One region of the Pseudomonas sp. Leaf58 genome, then DNA from elsewhere that is predicted to be linked to it. Evidence: riboswitches for the same ligand, from Rfam matches in the RefSeq annotation. Region 1 holds a riboswitch; each other region holds the start of a gene.
What was found. A riboswitch is a leader RNA that binds a small molecule or an ion and turns the genes downstream of it on or off. The one in region 1 is predicted to bind cobalamin.

Region 1 (4,288 bases):
AGCGGTGCCACCGGCTGCTCGGGATGCCACTGGCGGTACCAGTCCGCCAGCGTCGCGCTGCCTTTGGCCGGGTGATACACCGCCGTGCGCGGCAGCGGCTGCGGCTCGTCCCAGGCATAGTCACGGCCCAACCACTGGTTGGCTAAACAGTTGAACAGGTTGATGGCGTTGGCCTTGCCGCCCTGGCGCAGGTAATGCCATAGGCGTTCGGCCTGCGCGCCACTGACGGTGCCCAGGCCGGTCAGCTCTGGGTCCGGGCGGTCGTCGCCCGGCACCAGGATCAGCTGCACACCACGGGCGGCCAGCTCGACCAGTTGCTCGACGCCATAGCGCCAGTAGCCGACGCCGCCGTGCAGCGACACCAGGATAACCTTGGCGTGGCGCAGCACCTGGTCGACATACAGGTCGACCGAAGCATGGTTCTGCACCTGCATCGGGTTGGCCAGGCGCAGGCTGGGGAAGCCTTCGGGCAATTGCTCGGCGGTATCGGCGAGCAATGCCAGGTGCGAATCGCCGCTGCAGAGGATCACCAGCTCGGCCGGTGTCTGGCCGAGGTCGGCAATGCTGTCATCCGGCACGAAGCCGCCGGGCTGGGTCCGCAGCAGGTGCATGGGTCAGGCGCCCAGGGCCTGGCGCAGGCGCGCTTCCAGCTGGGCGGCATCGAGGTCCTGGCCGATCAGCACCAGGCGGGTGATGCGCGGCTCGTCGGCCCGCCAGGCGCGGTCGAAGTGCTTGTCGAAACGGGTCCCCACGCCTTGCACCAGCAGGCGCATCGGTTTGCCCGGGATGGCGGCGAAGCCTTTGGCACGCAGGATGCCGAACTCCACCACCAGCTGGGTCAGGGCATCGAGCAACAGGCTTTCGTCGGCCTCTGGCAGGTCGATTGAGATGGAGTCGAAGGCATCGTGGTCATGCTCGTCATGGTCGTCGCCGTCGTGGTGCGAGTCGTGGTGGGTACGGCGGCCATCGATGTGCGCCTCGGACTCGGCGCCTACGCCCAACAGTACTTCCAGTGGCAGCTTGCCGCTGCTGGCTTCGACCACTTTTACCGCTGGCGGCAGTTCTTCGGCCACTTCGGCGCGGACCTTGGCCAGCCCTTCGGCGTCGATCAGGTCGGCCTTGTTCAGTACCACCAAGTCAGCGCTGGCCAGCTGGTCGGCGAACAGCTCGTGCAGCGGCGATTCGTGGTCCAGGTTCGGGTCGAGCTTACGCTGTGCATCGACCTGGTCCGGATAGGCGGCAAAGGTGCCGGCCGCCACGGCCGGGCTGTCGACCACGGTGATGACTGCATCGACGGTGCAGGCAGTGCGGATTTCCGGCCACTGGAAGGCTTGCACCAGCGGTTTGGGCAGGGCCAGGCCGCTGGTTTCGATGAGGATGTGGTCGAGGTCGCCACGGCGTGCCACCAGCTCGCGCATGACCGGGAAGAACTCTTCCTGCACGGTGCAGCAGAGGCAGCCGTTGGCCAGCTCGTAGACCCGGCCGCTGGCTTCTTCCTCGGTGCAACCGATGCTGCACTGCTTGAGGATTTCGCCATCGATGCCCAGTTCGCCGAATTCGTTGACGATCACCGCGATGCGGCGGCCCTGGGCGTTGTCGAGCATGTGGCGCAGCAAGGTAGTCTTGCCCGAGCCGAGGAAGCCGGTGACGATGGTGACGGGGAGCTTGGCCAGTGTTTTCATGTCGCATTGCCCTTGGCAGATTGGCGCGGGCATGCAGGACGACAGCCGCGGGCCAGGCCGGCCGGGCTTGTTCGCCACCGGATCACCCCGCCCGGTTGAAAGTCGAAAACGTGACGAGGCAGGTCTCCTGGCTCGCACCGTTCCAGTTGCCTGCAGGAGCAGCAGGCTGGCGGGATGACGCCTTCCCGCGCGCTGGCGCAGTGGCTGTGTCGATCCGTTGTCGGTGCTTACAGTTGCGGGGGCAGCCGCGGCTTGTACCGCGTTCCCGTCTTAGCTTCGGCTTGGCCGAAGAACCTCGAAGTGGCAAGGCTACGCAGTGGTTGGCGGGTGGTCAACCATTGGCTCGTGTTGATTTTTCTAGCGCCTTGGGAAGTGTCTGGCGAAGGTCTTTCAGCGCCTGGGGAGTTGTATGGCGAATCTCTTTCAGCGCCTGTGAGATCGAGCGCCGTGCGGGCGGCGCTCGATCTCACAGGCGCTAAAAGACCTTCGCCAGGCAATCCCACAGGCACTCGAAAACCTCCCGCCAGGCACCTTGCTGCTCTATGCGCTCCAGAATCCCGCCCTCATACCACCTTCCCACCACCATTTCGTGACTGGCCGTTCCCGATCTGCCACGGATGTATTATGGTGGCGTGGTGCGCATATAACAGCAGCCCGAGCGATCGGGCACTTGCAAGACAATGAGGGTGTCATGAGCAACGAAAGCATTAATTGGGACAAGCTGGGTTTCGACTACATCAAAACCGACAAACGCTACCTGTCCGTATGGCGCAATGGCGAGTGGGACAAAGGCACCCTGACCGAAGACAACGTGCTGCACATCAGTGAAGGCTCCACGGCGCTGCACTATGGCCAGCAGTGCTTCGAGGGCCTCAAGGCCTACCGTTGCAAGGACGGTTCGATCAACCTGTTCCGCCCGGACCAGAACGCCGCACGCATGCAGCGCAGCTGCGCCCGCCTGCTGATGCCGCAAGTGCCAACCGAGGTGTTCATCGAAGCGTGCAAGCAAGTGGTCAAGGCCAACGAAAAATTCGTCCCACCGCACGGTAAAGGCGCCCTCTACCTGCGCCCATTCGTGATCGGCACCGGTGACAACATTGGCGTGCGCACCGCCCCCGAGTTCATCTTCTCGATCTTCGCCATCCCTGTTGGCTCGTACTTCAAGGGCGGCATGAAGCCGCACAACTTCCAGATTTCCAGCTTCGACCGCGCAGCACCGCAAGGCACCGGCGCAGCCAAGGTCGGTGGCAACTACGCCGCCAGCCTGCAGCCAGGCGCTGAAGCGAAGAAGGCCAACTTCGCCGACGCCATTTACCTGGACCCGCTGACCCACACCAAGATCGAGGAGGTCGGCTCGGCCAACTTCTTCGGCATCACCGCCAACAAAGAGTTCGTCACCCCGAAATCGGCCTCGGTGCTGCCAGGCATCACCCGCCTGTCGTTGATGGAACTGGCGCAATCGCGCCTGGGCCTGACCGTGATCGAAGGCGATGTCGAGATCAACAAACTGGACCGCTTCATCGAAGCCGGCGCCTGCGGTACCGCTGCGGTGATCACCCCGATCGGCGGCATCGAGTACAACGGCAAGCTGCATGTGTTCCACGACCTGGAAAAGGTCGGCCCGGTTACCCAGAAGCTCTACAACGAGCTGACCGGCATCCAGAGCGGTGATGTAGAAGCACCGGCTGGCTGGATCGTCAAAGTCGCCTGAGGCGTTTTAGCGGTATGAAAAAACGGGGCATGCCAGCAATGGCATGCCCCGTTTTTTTATGGGTTGACGCGAAGGGCACCGGCTACGCCGGTGTTCGCGGCTAAAGCCGCTCCTACACCAGCCAGCGCCGGGCCGCATATTCATGCAAGGCGACGCTGCATCAGCAAATGCCGGGCTTTGTCGAAGGCCCAGTTGTACAGCACGGTGTAGGGCAAGATGATCACGAAGAAGCCCAGCTCCACCATGAACGCCTGCAGCAACGAGATATCCAGCATCCACGCTGCTACCGGCAGGCACCACACCACCAGCCCGGCTTCGAAGCCCAGGCCGTGCACAAAGCGTGCGCGGGCGGTCCAGTGAATACGTTCGACCTGTACGTAACGGTCGACCAGCGCGTTGTAGACCATATTCCACACCATGGCGATCACCGACAGCGTCACTGCCAGCGCCCCTGCCGTCGCCAGCGACTTGCCCATGACCCAGGACAGTAGTGGCGCACACAGCAGCACGGCGAAGACCTCATAACCGACGGCATGGACCAGGCGTTCGGTGAAGGAGACGTTGTTTTTCATTGCAATTCCATCCATTGCGTGAGTCGTGCTTCCTATTTTCTTTGATAGAACTGATACTCGCGACATAGCTACTATCAGTTTTATCAATACCATGCGCTACTCTCCCGAAGCTCTAGTCGCCTTTGTCGAAGCCGCCTCGCTGGGTTCGTTCTCCGCCGCAGCGCGCAAGCTGCGCAAAAGCCAGTCCACCATCAGCATCGCCATCGCCAATTTCGAGGCCGATGTGGGTTGCCCTCTGTTCGACCGTGGCGGCCGCCACCCCACGCTGAATGACGCTGGCCGGCAGGTGCTGAGCCATGTCGAGGCGATTCTCGATGCCAGCG
Region 2 (4,288 bases), 340 kb from region 1:
GAACGGTGCCAGCGCCGACAACCAAGGGGTGCGGCCCAAGGCAACAGCGTCGAAAACGCTGATCGCATCGAGGGTGTCGGCCTGCTGTTCGACCAGTGCCAAGGCCTGGGCGATACGGCGGCGGGGCAACTGTGCCAGCGCTTCGCCAAGCAGCTGCACGCTGCCGCTGCCTGGCTTGCGCAGCCCGGCCAGCACCTTTAGCAGCGATGACTTGCCGGAGCCGTTGGGGCCGACGATGCCCAGGGTTTCGCCAGCGACAACGCGCAGCTCGATAGCCTGGAGCACCGCATTACCGGCCAAGTGCAAGCTCAGCCCCTGGCAGCTCAGGGGCGCAATAGGGACAGCCGGCATGGCGGTCATGGCTGCCTCCGGCGGCTGATCAGAATCAGCGCGAAGACCGGTGCGCCGAGCAGCGCGGTGACCACACCCACGGGGATCACCTGGCCGCAGATCAGGGTGCGCGACAGAATATCGGCGGCGATCAGGAACAGTGCGCCGCCCAGCGCGCTGGCGGGCAGCAGTCGGCTATGCCCGGGGCCAAGCAGCAGGCGCAGGGCATGGGGGATCACCAGCCCGACAAAACCGATGGCACCGACGATGGACACCATCACCGCCGTTACCAGCGCCGCGCAACTGATCAGCAGCAACTGGGTGCGCCGGACTGGGATGCCCAGCGACGCTGCCGAATCGGCACCGAAGGTGAACGCATCCAGCGCGCGGCGATGCCACCAGCACACCACCAGCCCGCACAGTGCCACTGGCACGGCCAGCCACACCGAAGGCCAACGCACGCCACTGAGGTTGCCCAGCAGCCAGAACAGGATGCCGCGTGCCTGCTCGGCGGTGGCCGACTTGGTGATGAGAAACGCGGTGAGGGCATTGAACAGTTGCGAACCGGCGATACCGGCGAGGATCACTTGGGCATTGTTGCTGCTGGGACCGGCCGCGCGGGCCAGCACCAGCACCAGGGCGAACGCCGCCAAGGCACCGAGGAAGGCGCCGCCAGACATACTCAGCGCCAGGCTGCCCACGCCCAGCAGGCCGACCAGCACTGCCCCGGTCGAGGCGCCGGCCGACAACCCCAGCAGGTAAGGATCGGCCAGTGGGTTGCGCAGCAGCGCCTGGAGGATCACACCGCAGGTGGCCAAGCCGGCGCCGCAGGCTGCGGCGACCAAGCTGCGCGTTAGGCGGTAGTTCCAGACGATGCCGGCGTCGAGCGGGTCGACCTCGTAGCCCGCCTGCCACAGGTGGTTGGCCAGCACTTGGCCGACCACGCTGGGCGACAGGTTGCTCTCGCCAATGGCGGTACCGGCCAGTAGGGCCATTAACAGGGCCGCCAGGGCAACCGCGATGCAGGGTAACAGGCGCATTTTCACGGGGTTGCTTTACTGCTGGCGAAGGCGGCGGACAAGGTCTGCAGGCCGCTGAACAGGCGAATGCCGGCCTGCATGGCGTCGGCGTCGAGGATGATGATGCGGTCGTGCTTCACCGCGTCCATGTTGCGGGTGACCGGGTCGCTGCGCAGGAATGCCAGCTTGTTCTGGTAATCATCGGCAGGATAGCGGCGGCGGTCCATGCGGGCGATGATCAGCCAGGTGGGGTTGGCCTTGGCCAGGGTTTCCCAGCCTACGGTCGGCCACTCTTCGCTGGACGCGACCACGTTGCGCACACCGAGGGTGCGCAACATGAAGTCGGCCACCCCTTGGCGGCCTGCGACGTAAGGGTCGATGTGCAGGTCGGCGCTGGAGAACCAGAACAGCGCCGTGGTGGCGGACAGGTCCGTGCCGGCCAGCTGTGCCTTGGCGCTGTCCAGGCGGCCCTTCAGCTCGGCGTTGAGGGCTATGCCGCGCGCCTGTACGTCAAAAATTTCTGCCAGCTGGCTGACACTCTTGTAGATGCTGCTTACCTGGAACGCCTGCAGGCGGGTACCGTCGGCGCCGACCAGATTGTCCTTGCCTTCGCAGTCCGATGGTAGCAAGTAGGTGGGGATGTTCAGTTCGTCGAACTGCTCGCGGGTGCCGACCGCGCCTTGAGCACCGACCATCCATTCAAACTGCACCGTCACCAGCTGCGGGCGCTTGCCTAGCACTGCCTCGAAGCTGGGCTCATTGTCGGCCAGGCGCGGCACCTTGGCGTTCTGCGCCTGGTATTCGGGCAGCACGTTGTTGAACCACAGCGAGGTGCCCGCCAGCTTGTCACCCAGGCCCAGTGTATAGAGTATCTCGGTACCTGCCTGGCCAATGGTAACGGCGCGTTCCGGTGCTTGGGCGAAGGTTTGCGGCTTGCCGCAGTTGTCGACCGTCAGCGGGTAATGGGTGGCAGCAGCCTGGGCAAGGCCACTGAGGCCGAGGCCGGCGAGCAGGGTGGCGAAACGGCGCAGCATGCTGGGCGATCTCCTATCGGACAGTTCTGGTCAGGAACGCACGGACAGGCACCGCCGAACCCCCGCTGGCCGCAGGAGCAACGCTGATGGCCAATCCCGGACACCCCGCCGGTTGGTGAATGTGGGCCGGCAGGTCTCCTGACTGGTGCGTCATGGCCTGGCTCCGGCCTTCCCGAGTGAGTAACCCAGTGGCATCGATGGAGCAGGCTCAGCACCTACAGTTGCGGGGGCAGTTCCATTTGGCCCATTTGGGCGGGCCTGGGATTCCCTATTAATTCCGTGGCGGAAACCGGCGGCGGGCATGGTAGACCATCGCGCCGCCGGGTGAAAACGCTTTTCAGAAGTACTTCAGCCAGGTGATGTCGCGCCGCCGCGCCTTCAGGCGGGCGAACCCACGCACCGGCAGGTACAGCGTAACTGCCAGCAGCACCGCCCCCAGCCACACGGCGCTGATGCCCTCGAAGCCAAAATAGTCGCCATGGTTGTGGCCAAACAGCGCTACGCAGGCCAGGTACAGCAGCTTCAGCACGTACAGGTGCAACAGGTAGAAGAACATCGGTGCTGCGCCGAACACGGCCAGGGCAGCGAGCCAGCGCGTCGGGCCCGCACGCTCGAAGGCGCGCAGCAACAGCAGGCCGCAGCCCAGGGTCAGGGCCAGGAACAGCAGCGATGGCGGGTACTTGGTGATGTTGAAGACGCTCATCAAGGTGTGCGTGAAGGTTGCATAACCGCTCCACGGCGCCTCGCCATAGCCATTGAGCATGCGTAGCACGGCAAAGCCTAGCAGCGCGATCAACCCGGCCTGCAGCAAGCGCTGCTGGCGCTGGCCAGCCTCGCGGCCACGGGCGAACCACGGGCCCAGGCCGTAGCCCAGGGCGATGACGCCGATCCACGGCAGCACCGGGTAAGAGGTGCGCAGCCGCAGGTTTTCGGAAAGCTCCAGCCAGCCGCGGTCATGCAGGATCGCCCATGGCACGTGCAGTGCCGATTCCACACCGAAGTGCAGGCCATCCAGCAGGTTGTGGCCGGCGACGATGACCGCGCCCAGCGTGATCAGAGCGGCACGTGGCAGCCACACCATCAGCGACAGGGCGATCATGCTGACGCCGATGGCCCAGATCACTTGCAGGTAGATGACGCTGGGCGGCAGTTGGAAGGTCCAGGCGAAGTTGACCAGGGTAAATTCCAGCACTACCAGGAACAGCCCGCGCTTGAACAGAAAGGCCGAGACATCGCCGCGGCCCTGGTGCTTCTCGCCGTACAGCCAGGCCGACAGGCCAGTCAGCAGGACGAACACCGGCGCGCACAGGTGGGCCAGGGTACGGCTGAAGAACAGCGAGGGCTCGGTGGTATCGATGGCCATCGGGTCGCTGACCTGGCGGTGCAGGAAGAAGGTTTCGCGGACGTGGTCCAACAGCATGAACAGGATTACCAGGCCGCGCAGGGCATCGATGCTCTGCAGGCGCTGGGTGAGCAGGGTGGGGGTTGCGCTGGCGCTTGTCATGGAAGGTCGCTGGTGGGAATGGATGTCAAATGAAACGTTATCTTATAACTAAATTGGGGTGGGTTGGTAGCGCTTTGTGCTGGCTTCTTCGCGGGCAAGCCCGCGCCTACAGGGAAGGTGTAAATCCTGTCGGAGCGGGTTTACCCGCGAATGGGCCGCCACAGGCAGCTCAGATCAGAAGCTGTAATCCACCGTCGCGAAATACGACCGTGGCATTCCCATCAGCCACTGCTGGCCACTGAACGCCGACTGCACATATTCACGGTCGAACAGGTTGTTCAACTGCAACCCCAGCCGTACATCCGGCAACACCTGCCAGGCGAGGTTGGCATCGACCACGGTGTACCCGGGGGCGCTCTGGGTGTTGGCGGTGTTGGCATAGCGCTCATCTACATAGCGCG
Region 3 (4,288 bases), 1.1 Mb from region 1:
AGGCCTCGGCAGTGCGCACCCGCTCCGCCTCGACCAAGGCCTGGATGCGAGTGCGCAGGTCGCGTTGGGTAATGCGGATAAAACGCCAGGGCTGCATCAGGCCGACGCTGGGCGCCTGGTGCGCGGCGGCCAGCAGGCGGCCGAGCAGCTCTGGAGCCACCTCGCCACCGGCAAAATGGCGCATATCGCGGCGTTCGCCGATGGCCCGGTAGATCGCGGCGCGCTCGGCGTCACTGAAAGCGTGCTCGCTCATGGTCGCAACAGCGCCGCCGCCGCATCCGGGTTGGAGGGGAAATAGAAGTGCACGTAGGAAGCCGTCAACCGCCCCAGGCGGTACACCGCTTCGTTGCCGCGCCCGCCGTTGGGGCTCAAGCCACGGGCGATCGGCGCCAGCGCGGTGTTGGTCAGCGAGTGGTGATAGGTGTGGCCGCGCAGGGTACCTTCTGGCAGTTCAACCGCCTGCAGTGCCAAGGCCGCCAGGCGCTTCTGCATGGTCGCCTCGCCCGGCAGCAGGCCGAGCAGTTGGGCACGCTCACCGGCTACGTCGGTCAGCGCATCAAGCAGATACAGCATGCCACCGCACTCGGCCAGCAAGGGTTTGCCCTGGGCGTGATGGGCACGGATTGCCTCGTTCATCGGCGCATTGCCAGCCAAGGCGTGATGGTGCAGCTCGGGATAGCCGCCTGGCAGGTACAGGCTGTCTACCGCCGGCAGCTCGCGGTCGTGCAATGGCGAGAAGAATTCCAGCTGCGCACCAAGGTTGCGCAGCAGGTCGAGGTTGGCGCCATAGGTGAAGGCGAATGCCTCGTCCCGTGCCACGCCGATGCGTACGCCGGCCAGCGAGGCAGCGCCCGTTTGCGGTTCAGGTTCGGCAAACGTCACCGGCGGTGGCAAGGCGGCGTCACAGCTTGCACCCAGCGCCTCGGCGGCCGCGTCCAGGCGGGCGTCCAGGTCGTTCAGTTCACTGGCTTGGACCAGCCCCAAGTGGCGGCTGGGCAGTTCGATGCCGCGCTCGCGAGACAAGCCGCCATACCAGCGCAGGCCTTCGGTCAGGCTGCCTTCCAACAATTGCGCGTGGCGCAGGCTGCCCACCCGGTTGGCCAGCACCCCGGCAAACGGCAGGTCGGCCTGGTAACGTGCCAGGCCCAAGGCCAGGGCACCGAAGGTCTGGGCCATGGCCGTGCCGTCGATTACCGCCAGCACCGGCACGCCGAAGTGGCGCGCCAGGTCGGCGCTGGACGGGGTGCCGTCGAACAGCCCCATTACCCCTTCGATCAAGATCAGGTCGGCTTCGCCCGCGGCTTCCCACAGCAGGCGGCGGCTTTCCTCGGCACCAATCATCCACAGGTCGAGCTGATACACCGGCGCGCCGCTGGCCCGCTCAAGGATCATCGGGTCAAGAAAGTCGGGCCCACACTTGAACACCCGCACGTTGCGCCCGAGGTTGCGGTGCAAGCGGGCCAGGGCGGCGGTGACGGTGGTCTTGCCCTGGCCAGAGGCCGGCGCCGCGATCAAGACGGCAGGGCAATGACGGGGCTGGCTCACAGTTCGACGCCCTTCTGTGCGCGGATGCCCGCCTGGAAGGCATGCTTGAGCATGCCCATCTCGGTCACCGTATCGGCCAGCTCGATCATCTCTGGCTTGGCCGCACGACCGGTAACGATCACGTGCTGCATCGGTGGGCGGGCCTGGATGTCGGACAACACCTGGTCAAGGTCGAGGTAACCGTGCTTAAGGGCGATGTTCAGCTCATCCAGCACCACGAACTGCACGCTCGGGTCTTGCAGCAGCTGGCGCGACACCGCCCAGGCTGCTTCGGCGGCAGCGATGTCCCGCTGGCGGTCCTGGGTTTCCCAGGTAAAGCCCTCGCCCATCACGTGGTAGCGCACCTGTTCTGGGAAGCGGCGGAAAAACAGCTCTTCGCCGGTGCTGTTGCGGCCTTTGATGAACTGCACCACACCGCACTGCATGCCATGGCCCAAGGCCCGCGCGAGCATGCCGAAGGCCGAGCTGCTCTTGCCCTTGCCATTGCCGGTCAGCACCAGCAGCAGGCCGCATTCGTTAGGGGAATTGGCGATGCGTTCGTCGATGATCGCCTTCTTGCGCTGCATGCGCGCCAGGTGGCGTTCGTCGCGTTCGGTGGTTTCGCTCATCAGGGCTCTCCGCTGGCTGGCGCCACGGCAACGCGCGGCGACAGGTAAAAGGCAGGCAGACGGAGAACACGCAGGGGCCGTGGCCGGGCGCCACGGTGCACTGCGCATCACCCTCCGTGATGCCGTTGGCAGTATCAGGCCGGTCTCCGGGCTTGTGAGCGGGCCTTGGCCCAAGCCTGCGCGCCTTCCCGGGTGCTGGCACCCAGTGGCCTTGCGCGGCCGCGACTCACCTACCGTTGCGGGGGCAGCGCCGGAATCGCGCCATGCTGGCGCCCACCGGCTTCCCTGTTTCACCCTGCCCAGACAAGGCTGGCAGGGCACCTGAAACACGCGCGAAGGTTAGAGGGTTGCACCCGGAGCGTCAATCGGAGCGGGCCGCTTCGCAGGCCCACAGGCCCCACCTGGGCAGTGGCCAAGTTACCGATGTGTGCCACACTGGACAGGGTGATATCACATAGCCATCACCCTCAGCTGGACGCGATCACAACAACAAGAGGAGAGCGCAGCATGCGAGGCCATATCATCAACAACCCACACCTGGAGTTTCTCGGCCCGGTGCTGGAGCGCTGGGTCGACTGTGTAGACCGCTTCAACCAGTTTGCCGGCGATGCCGAAGCCCCCTATTGGCATGGCGCTGCCGCCAACAGTGGGTTGCTCGCGGCTGCAGCCTGGCAGGCCGAGTTAACGGCGCTGCAGCAATTTGCCGGGAAGAAGCAGCGTGACGAAGGCGAGTATGAGGGGCGCTGCGACCTGTCGATCAGCAGTGCCGACGAAGCGCTGTACCTTAGTGTGAGCCAGCGCTGGCCGAAAATTGCCCGGCTGGACATGGCAGCCGCCTTGCAGCAAACCGCCGCCCTCGCCCGTCAGGTGGCGTACCCCAGCCAATTGAAAGCTGGGGCGCTGTTCATCAGCCCGTGGAAGGCTGGCCAGCACGCCAGCCCCGAAGAGCTGCAAGACCTGGTCGACGACCTGCACAAGCACACCGCCTGCGCCATCGCCTGGTATTTCCCGTATGCCTACCGCAAGTTGCATAACGAACTGGGGCAGTATTTCCCGGGGGTAGCGCTGCTGCTCAAGCAGGCCTGAGCCAGCTATTTGCGAGAGGCGAAGGAAGTGCGCAACCAGAAGCCAAGACCTTGATCTTGATCTTGATCTTGATCTTGATCTTGATCTTGATCTTGATCTTGATCTTGATCTTGATCTTGATCTTGATCTTGATCTTGATCTTGATCTTGATCTTGATCTTGATCTTGATCTTGATCTTGATCTTGATCTTGATCTTCGCGACTTCAGGAGGCTGAACGCAGGTCTTGCGGAGGGAGGTGACGGGCATGGATGCCCGTCAAGCGCTGGGCCCCAGGATGGGGCCTGCAGCGCGGTCCTCCCGGGAGCAAGGCCGGAGAGAGGGGACCCCGGAGCGCAGCGTAGGGGCCGGATGATGGGAGCGCAGCGTTTTTTGGTTACTTTTTGTCGCGTTTGACAAAAAGTGACTCGCCGTAAGGGCGAAAAGGTGAGTCAGCGTCGCCATCGCTGCTGGACTATGCGCAATAGAAAAACCAGCGCTATCCCGCTTTCGCTTTTCGCTTTTCGCTTTTCGGGCATAGGCTTTGACAACAACGTCAACATTCATTGCCGAAGGTGGCGCTCAGTCACCTTTCCGCCCTTACGGCGGGTCACTTTTTGTCAAACGCGACAAAAAGTAACCAAAAAACGCTGGCTCCCATCATCCGGCCCCTACGCTTCGCTCCGGGGTTCCCTCGCTACGGGCTTGCTCCCGGGAGTACGCGCCGCAGGCCCCATCCATGGGGCCTCAGCGCTTGACGGGCATCCATGCCCGTCACCTCCCTCCGCAAGCCCTTCGCTCGGCCTCCTGAAGTCGCAATCTGTGTTGCCTGAACTATCGCGCGCTTAGAAGCAAAAACAAAGGCAAAGGCAAAGGCAAAGGCAAAGGCAAAGGCAAAGGCAAAGGCAAAGGCAGTTGGATGATGGCCGGGAACCGTTCGAACATCGCTGACCTCTCAAGCTCATAGGCCTTCTCCGGAGCAAGCCGCCCATGAAACCCTTGATGCCTTGGCTGCTGGTCGCAAGCCTCACCGCCTGCGGCGAATCCGCCATGCTGGATGTACGCGATGGCA
Region 4 (4,288 bases), 340 kb from region 1:
GTGCCGCCACTGGGCCAGAGCACGGCGCTGGACATCGCTGACTGGCAAGGCGAAGAACAGCCGCTTGAAGGGGGTACCGCTGGGGCGTACATCCTGAATCATACCAACTCCTGAACATGAAACGTTTGCGCAAGTCTCTAGGGCATTACACCTAAGTCGCCCCGTCGATTCGCAACAATGAGTACAAACTGCCCCCATGATTGTTTATGCTGGCGGGCTTATGCCATGGCGCATGGCCATTTTTCGACAAGTAAACGTCCATGAAAATTGCACTCGTAGTCATCTTCGTTCTCTCGATCGCCTTTGTTCACCTGCGCGGTCGGGTTCGCCACAAGCTGACCCGTCAGTTGGGCGACCACTCCAGCTTCCTGGCTCCGGTCAACAGCTTCCTGTACCTGTTTTCCAAGCACCCGGCCAAGCCTTACCTGCCGGTAGAGGCCTTCCCCGAACTGCAGCCGCTGCAGGACCACTGGCAGGAGATCCGCGAGGAGGCTCGCCAGCTGCTTCATGTGGGGGAAATCAAGAAGTCCGACAATTACGATGACGTCGGTTTCAATTCGTTCTTCAAGACCGGCTGGAAACGTTTTTACCTGAAGTGGTACGGCGAAAGCCACCCGTCGGCGATGACCCTGTGCCCACGCACCACCGAGCTGCTGCAAGGTATCGGTACGGTCAAGGCGGCCATGTTCGCCACCCTGCCGCCCGGCGCCAAGCTGGTGCGCCACCGCGACCCGTATGCCGGTTCGTACCGCTACCACCTGGGCCTGGACACACCGAACGACGACGGCTGCTACATCGACGTGGACGGTGAGAAGTACTCGTGGCGCGATGGTGAGGGTGTGGTTTTCGATGAAACCTATATCCACTACGCGGCCAACACCACCGAGCACAACCGCATCATCCTGTTCTGTGACGTCGAACGCCCGCTGAAGTACCGCTGGGCGACCGCGTTCAACCGCTGGTTCAGCCGCAACGTCATGGCCGCTGCCGCCGCGCCCAACGCTGCCGGCGACAAGACCGGTGGCATCAACCGGCTGTTTACCCGCATCTACAAGATCCGCGAACGTGGCAAAGCGCTGAAGAAGCGCAACCGCATGCGCTACTACCTGGAGAAGTGGGCATTCGTGGCGGCGCTGGTGCTGGTATTCCTCTACATCTGATTGTTTAAAGCGGCCTTTACGGCCAATGGCAAGAGTGGCCTGCGCACACCCACCAAAGTACAAGTCTCACACTTCTCGCTCTTCGACTAGCCTGAAAGCTCCACTCGCAACCTCCCCAAGGTGAAGACGATGAGCATGATGGACTGGGACGCCTACCGTAAGCAGTTGATGGCCGGCATCGGCGATCTCAAGCAACTCTCCCCCGACACCGTGGCCGGCTACATGACCGCCAGCGGTGCCGGGGCCAAGACCAACCACCTGGACGCCAAGACCCGTGAGCTGATCTCGCTCGCCGTGGCCGTGACCACCCGTTGCGACGGCTGCATCGCCGTGCATTCGCAGCAAGCCGTCAAGCACGGCGCCAGCCGTGAGGAAATCGCCGAGGCCCTCGGCGTGGCCGTGGCGATGAATGCCGGTGCCGCGCTGGTCTACTCGGCACGGGCCATGGATGCGGTGGGCAAGGCCAACGGTTGACTAGCAACGGCGCCGCCGCCCTTGCGCGACGGCGCCGCGTTACCCAGACTGGGCGGCCCAGCCTTTGCAGGATTCCGCATGATTCACATCCGCCCCATGACAGCCGAAGACTTCGAACACTTCTGGCCCACCTTTCAGGCCATTATCCAGGCCCGTGAAACCTACGCATTCGACCCCGCCATGAACGTCGAACAGGCCCGCCAGCTGTGGCTGGAGCTGCCTGTGCGCACGCTGGTGGCTGAGGAAGACGGCGAGCTGCTCGGCTCGTATTACCTCAAGGCCAATGCCGCCGGGCCGGGCGGGCATGTGGGCAATTGTGGCTACATGGTCAGTGAGCAGGCACGCGGCCGGGGGGTGGCGCGGCTGATGTGCGAGCACTCGCAGAAACTGGCACGTCAGGAAGGCTTCCTGGCCCTGCAGTTCAACTCTGTGGTGGCCACCAACGAAGTGGCGGTGGCGCTGTGGCACAAGCTGGGCTTCGAAACCGTCGGCCGTTTGCCCAAGGCCTATCGGCATGCCCGCCTGGGGCTGGTGGATTGCCTGGTGATGTACAAGTGGCTGGCGGATGAACCGGTGGTGGAGAAGCCAGCGCTGCTGATCGGGCGCAAGAATATCGAGGCGCGGGTGTCGCGGCGGCGCGGGCGCTAACCTTCTCTCGCAGGTCTGGCCCCCCAATCACCCCAGCGAATTTGACGCCCCTGCGTTTCAATGGTCAGATGCGCGCCAGTTTCAGGTGCCCTGCGCCGCCGCGCGCAAGGTGAAACGGGAAGCCGGTGCGTCGTGTTGCCCACGACAAGTCCGGCGCTGCCCCCGCAACGGTAAGCGAGCGAACCCTTCGAGATACCACTGTGCATGTGCATGGGAAGGTGAAGGTTTCATGCCCCTCGCAAGCCCGGAGACCGGCCTGAAGCTTCACTTGGCAACCCGCGGTGGGCGGGCGCGGGCCGGTATCCGTGCGCGCGCCTGCATGCACGGTGCGCCTTTGCGTGTTTTCCACCGGGATCCATTCATTCCTGCAGCAGTGGAACGACATGTCCCGTATGTTCAAGCTTCACCCCCTGACGGCCTGCCTGGCCGTTGCCCTGCCGGCCTTGGCCGATGACCTCGACCGAAAACCCCTGGCCCTGCCCTCCACGGCCGTCACCGACACCTTCAACAGCCATACCATCGACCTGGCCACCCCGACCCAGGCTGGCTCGCGCCTGGGCCTCAGCGCCCTGGAAACCCCCGCCAGCACCAGCAGCCTCAGCGCCGTGCAGATCCAGCAGCGCAACAACCTTACCGTGCAGGACGCGGTGACCCGGTCACCGGGCATCACCTACATCGGCTCACCAGGCGATGGTGGCACCGGCCTTTCGGCCCGCGGCTTTACCGGGCACAACTCGGTGATGACGCTGTTCGATGGCGCACGCCTGTACACCGGTGCCGGCACCCAAACGTTCCCGGTCGACCCGTGGATGGTCGAGCGCATCGACGTGATTCGCGGCCCGGCCTCGGTGTTGTACGGTGAAGGCGCCACCGGTGCGGTGGTCAACGTGATCCCGAAAAAGCCGTTTGCCGGCGAGGTACGCAACCACCTGCGCCTAGGCTATGGTTCGTGGGATCGCCAGCAGCTCGGCCTGGACAGCGGCGGCAGGCTCAGCGAGCGCCTGAGCTACCGCCTGGCCCTGAACCAGCAGGCCGGCAACGGCTGGGTCGACCGCACCACCTCGCGCAGCCTCGCCGTGAGCGCCGCGTTGCGCTTCGATGCCAGCGACGACCTCAGCTTCACCCTCGCCCACGACCGTGGCGATGCGCAACCTGCCAACTACTACGGCACCCCGCTGATCGACGGCCACTACCGCAGCAGCCTGCGCAAACAGAATTACAACGTGCACAACGACGTGCAGCAGTATGTTGATGAATGGACCCGGCTGAACACCGACTGGACGCTGAGCGACCACCTCAGCGCCAGCAACCAGCTGTACTACATGAAAAGCCGCCGCCACTGGCGCAACGCCGAGGACTACAGCTGGGACGCCGAACACCAGCAGTTGCTGCGCGGTAGCTACCTGGAAATCAAGCACAACCAGGAACAGTTCGGTGACCGCCAGGCGTTCACCCTCGACCATACGTTGTTCAACTTGGCCAGCAAGACCGTGGTCGGCGCCGAATACAACAAGGTCCGCTTCAACGTCGACAGCAACGCGCCCTACACCGATGTGGGCGGCGACTACCTCGACCCGTGGCAACCGCAACCGGGCTGGTTCCACAGCGCTTCGCCGTTGCGCCCGCAAACCTTGTCCACCACCCATACGTTCGCCCTGTTTGCCGAAAACCGTCTGCAGTTGACCGATCGCCTGTCGCTGGTCACCGGGGTACGCCGCGACCAGAACCACATCGACCAGGCAAAACTGACCAACCACAGCCGCAGCGACCGTAGCCTGCAAGTTGGCAATTGGCGTGCCGGGCTGGTGTTCGCGGTCAACGACGACCTGTCGCTGTACGGCCAGTACTCCACCAGCGAGGACGGGGTCGACAACCTCATCAGCCTCAGCGCCAACCAGATGCACTACGACCTGGCCGAGGCCAGGCAGACCGAGCTGGGCCTGAAACAGCGCTTCTGGGACGGCCGTGGCGAATGGACTGTGGCGGCCTACCACATCGTCAAGCGC

Region 2: it holds a riboswitch for cobalamin, as region 1 does, so the genes downstream of both, DV532_RS09805 (ABC transporter substrate-binding protein) here and cobW (cobalamin biosynthesis protein CobW) in region 1, are expected to answer to the same signal.
Region 3: it holds a riboswitch for cobalamin, as region 1 does, so the genes downstream of both, cobO (cob(I)yrinic acid a,c-diamide adenosyltransferase) here and cobW (cobalamin biosynthesis protein CobW) in region 1, are expected to answer to the same signal.
Region 4: it holds a riboswitch for cobalamin, as region 1 does, so the genes downstream of both, DV532_RS09815 (TonB-dependent siderophore receptor) here and cobW (cobalamin biosynthesis protein CobW) in region 1, are expected to answer to the same signal.

What each region holds. Positions count from the first base shown of each region.
Region 1 covers NZ_CP032677.1:2,430,304-2,434,591, reverse strand. Annotated here, with positions in the region: gene cobN (cobaltochelatase subunit CobN) at 1-611, opposite strand, end outside; gene cobW (cobalamin biosynthesis protein CobW) at 615-1,682, opposite strand; cobalamin riboswitch at 1,782-1,995, opposite strand; gene DV532_RS11360 (branched-chain amino acid aminotransferase) at 2,374-3,393, shown strand; gene DV532_RS11355 (multidrug/biocide efflux PACE transporter) at 3,534-3,965, opposite strand; gene DV532_RS11350 (LysR family transcriptional regulator) at 4,057-4,288, shown strand, end outside.
Region 2 covers NZ_CP032677.1:2,086,494-2,090,781, forward strand. Annotated here, with positions in the region: gene DV532_RS09795 (ABC transporter ATP-binding protein) at 1-360, opposite strand, end outside; gene DV532_RS09800 (iron ABC transporter permease) at 357-1,370, opposite strand; gene DV532_RS09805 (ABC transporter substrate-binding protein) at 1,373-2,383, opposite strand; cobalamin riboswitch at 2,494-2,692, opposite strand; gene DV532_RS09810 (DUF1624 domain-containing protein) at 2,721-3,887, opposite strand; gene DV532_RS09815 (TonB-dependent siderophore receptor) at 4,062-4,288, opposite strand, start outside.
Region 3 covers NZ_CP032677.1:1,301,376-1,305,663, reverse strand. Annotated here, with positions in the region: gene bluB (5,6-dimethylbenzimidazole synthase) at 1-253, opposite strand, end outside; gene DV532_RS06120 (cobyrinate a,c-diamide synthase) at 250-1,545, opposite strand; gene cobO (cob(I)yrinic acid a,c-diamide adenosyltransferase) at 1,542-2,153, opposite strand; cobalamin riboswitch at 2,273-2,493, opposite strand; gene DV532_RS06110 (hypothetical protein) at 2,661-3,239, shown strand; gene DV532_RS30170 (hypothetical protein) at 3,226-3,486, opposite strand; gene DV532_RS06095 (sorbosone dehydrogenase family protein) at 4,207-4,288, shown strand, end outside.
Region 4 covers NZ_CP032677.1:2,091,059-2,095,346, reverse strand. Annotated here, with positions in the region: gene thpR (RNA 2',3'-cyclic phosphodiesterase) at 1-102, opposite strand, end outside; gene lpxO (lipid A hydroxylase LpxO) at 261-1,160, shown strand; gene DV532_RS09825 (carboxymuconolactone decarboxylase family protein) at 1,290-1,634, shown strand; gene DV532_RS09820 (GNAT family N-acetyltransferase) at 1,713-2,282, shown strand; cobalamin riboswitch at 2,349-2,557, shown strand; gene DV532_RS09815 (TonB-dependent siderophore receptor) at 2,666-4,288, shown strand, end outside.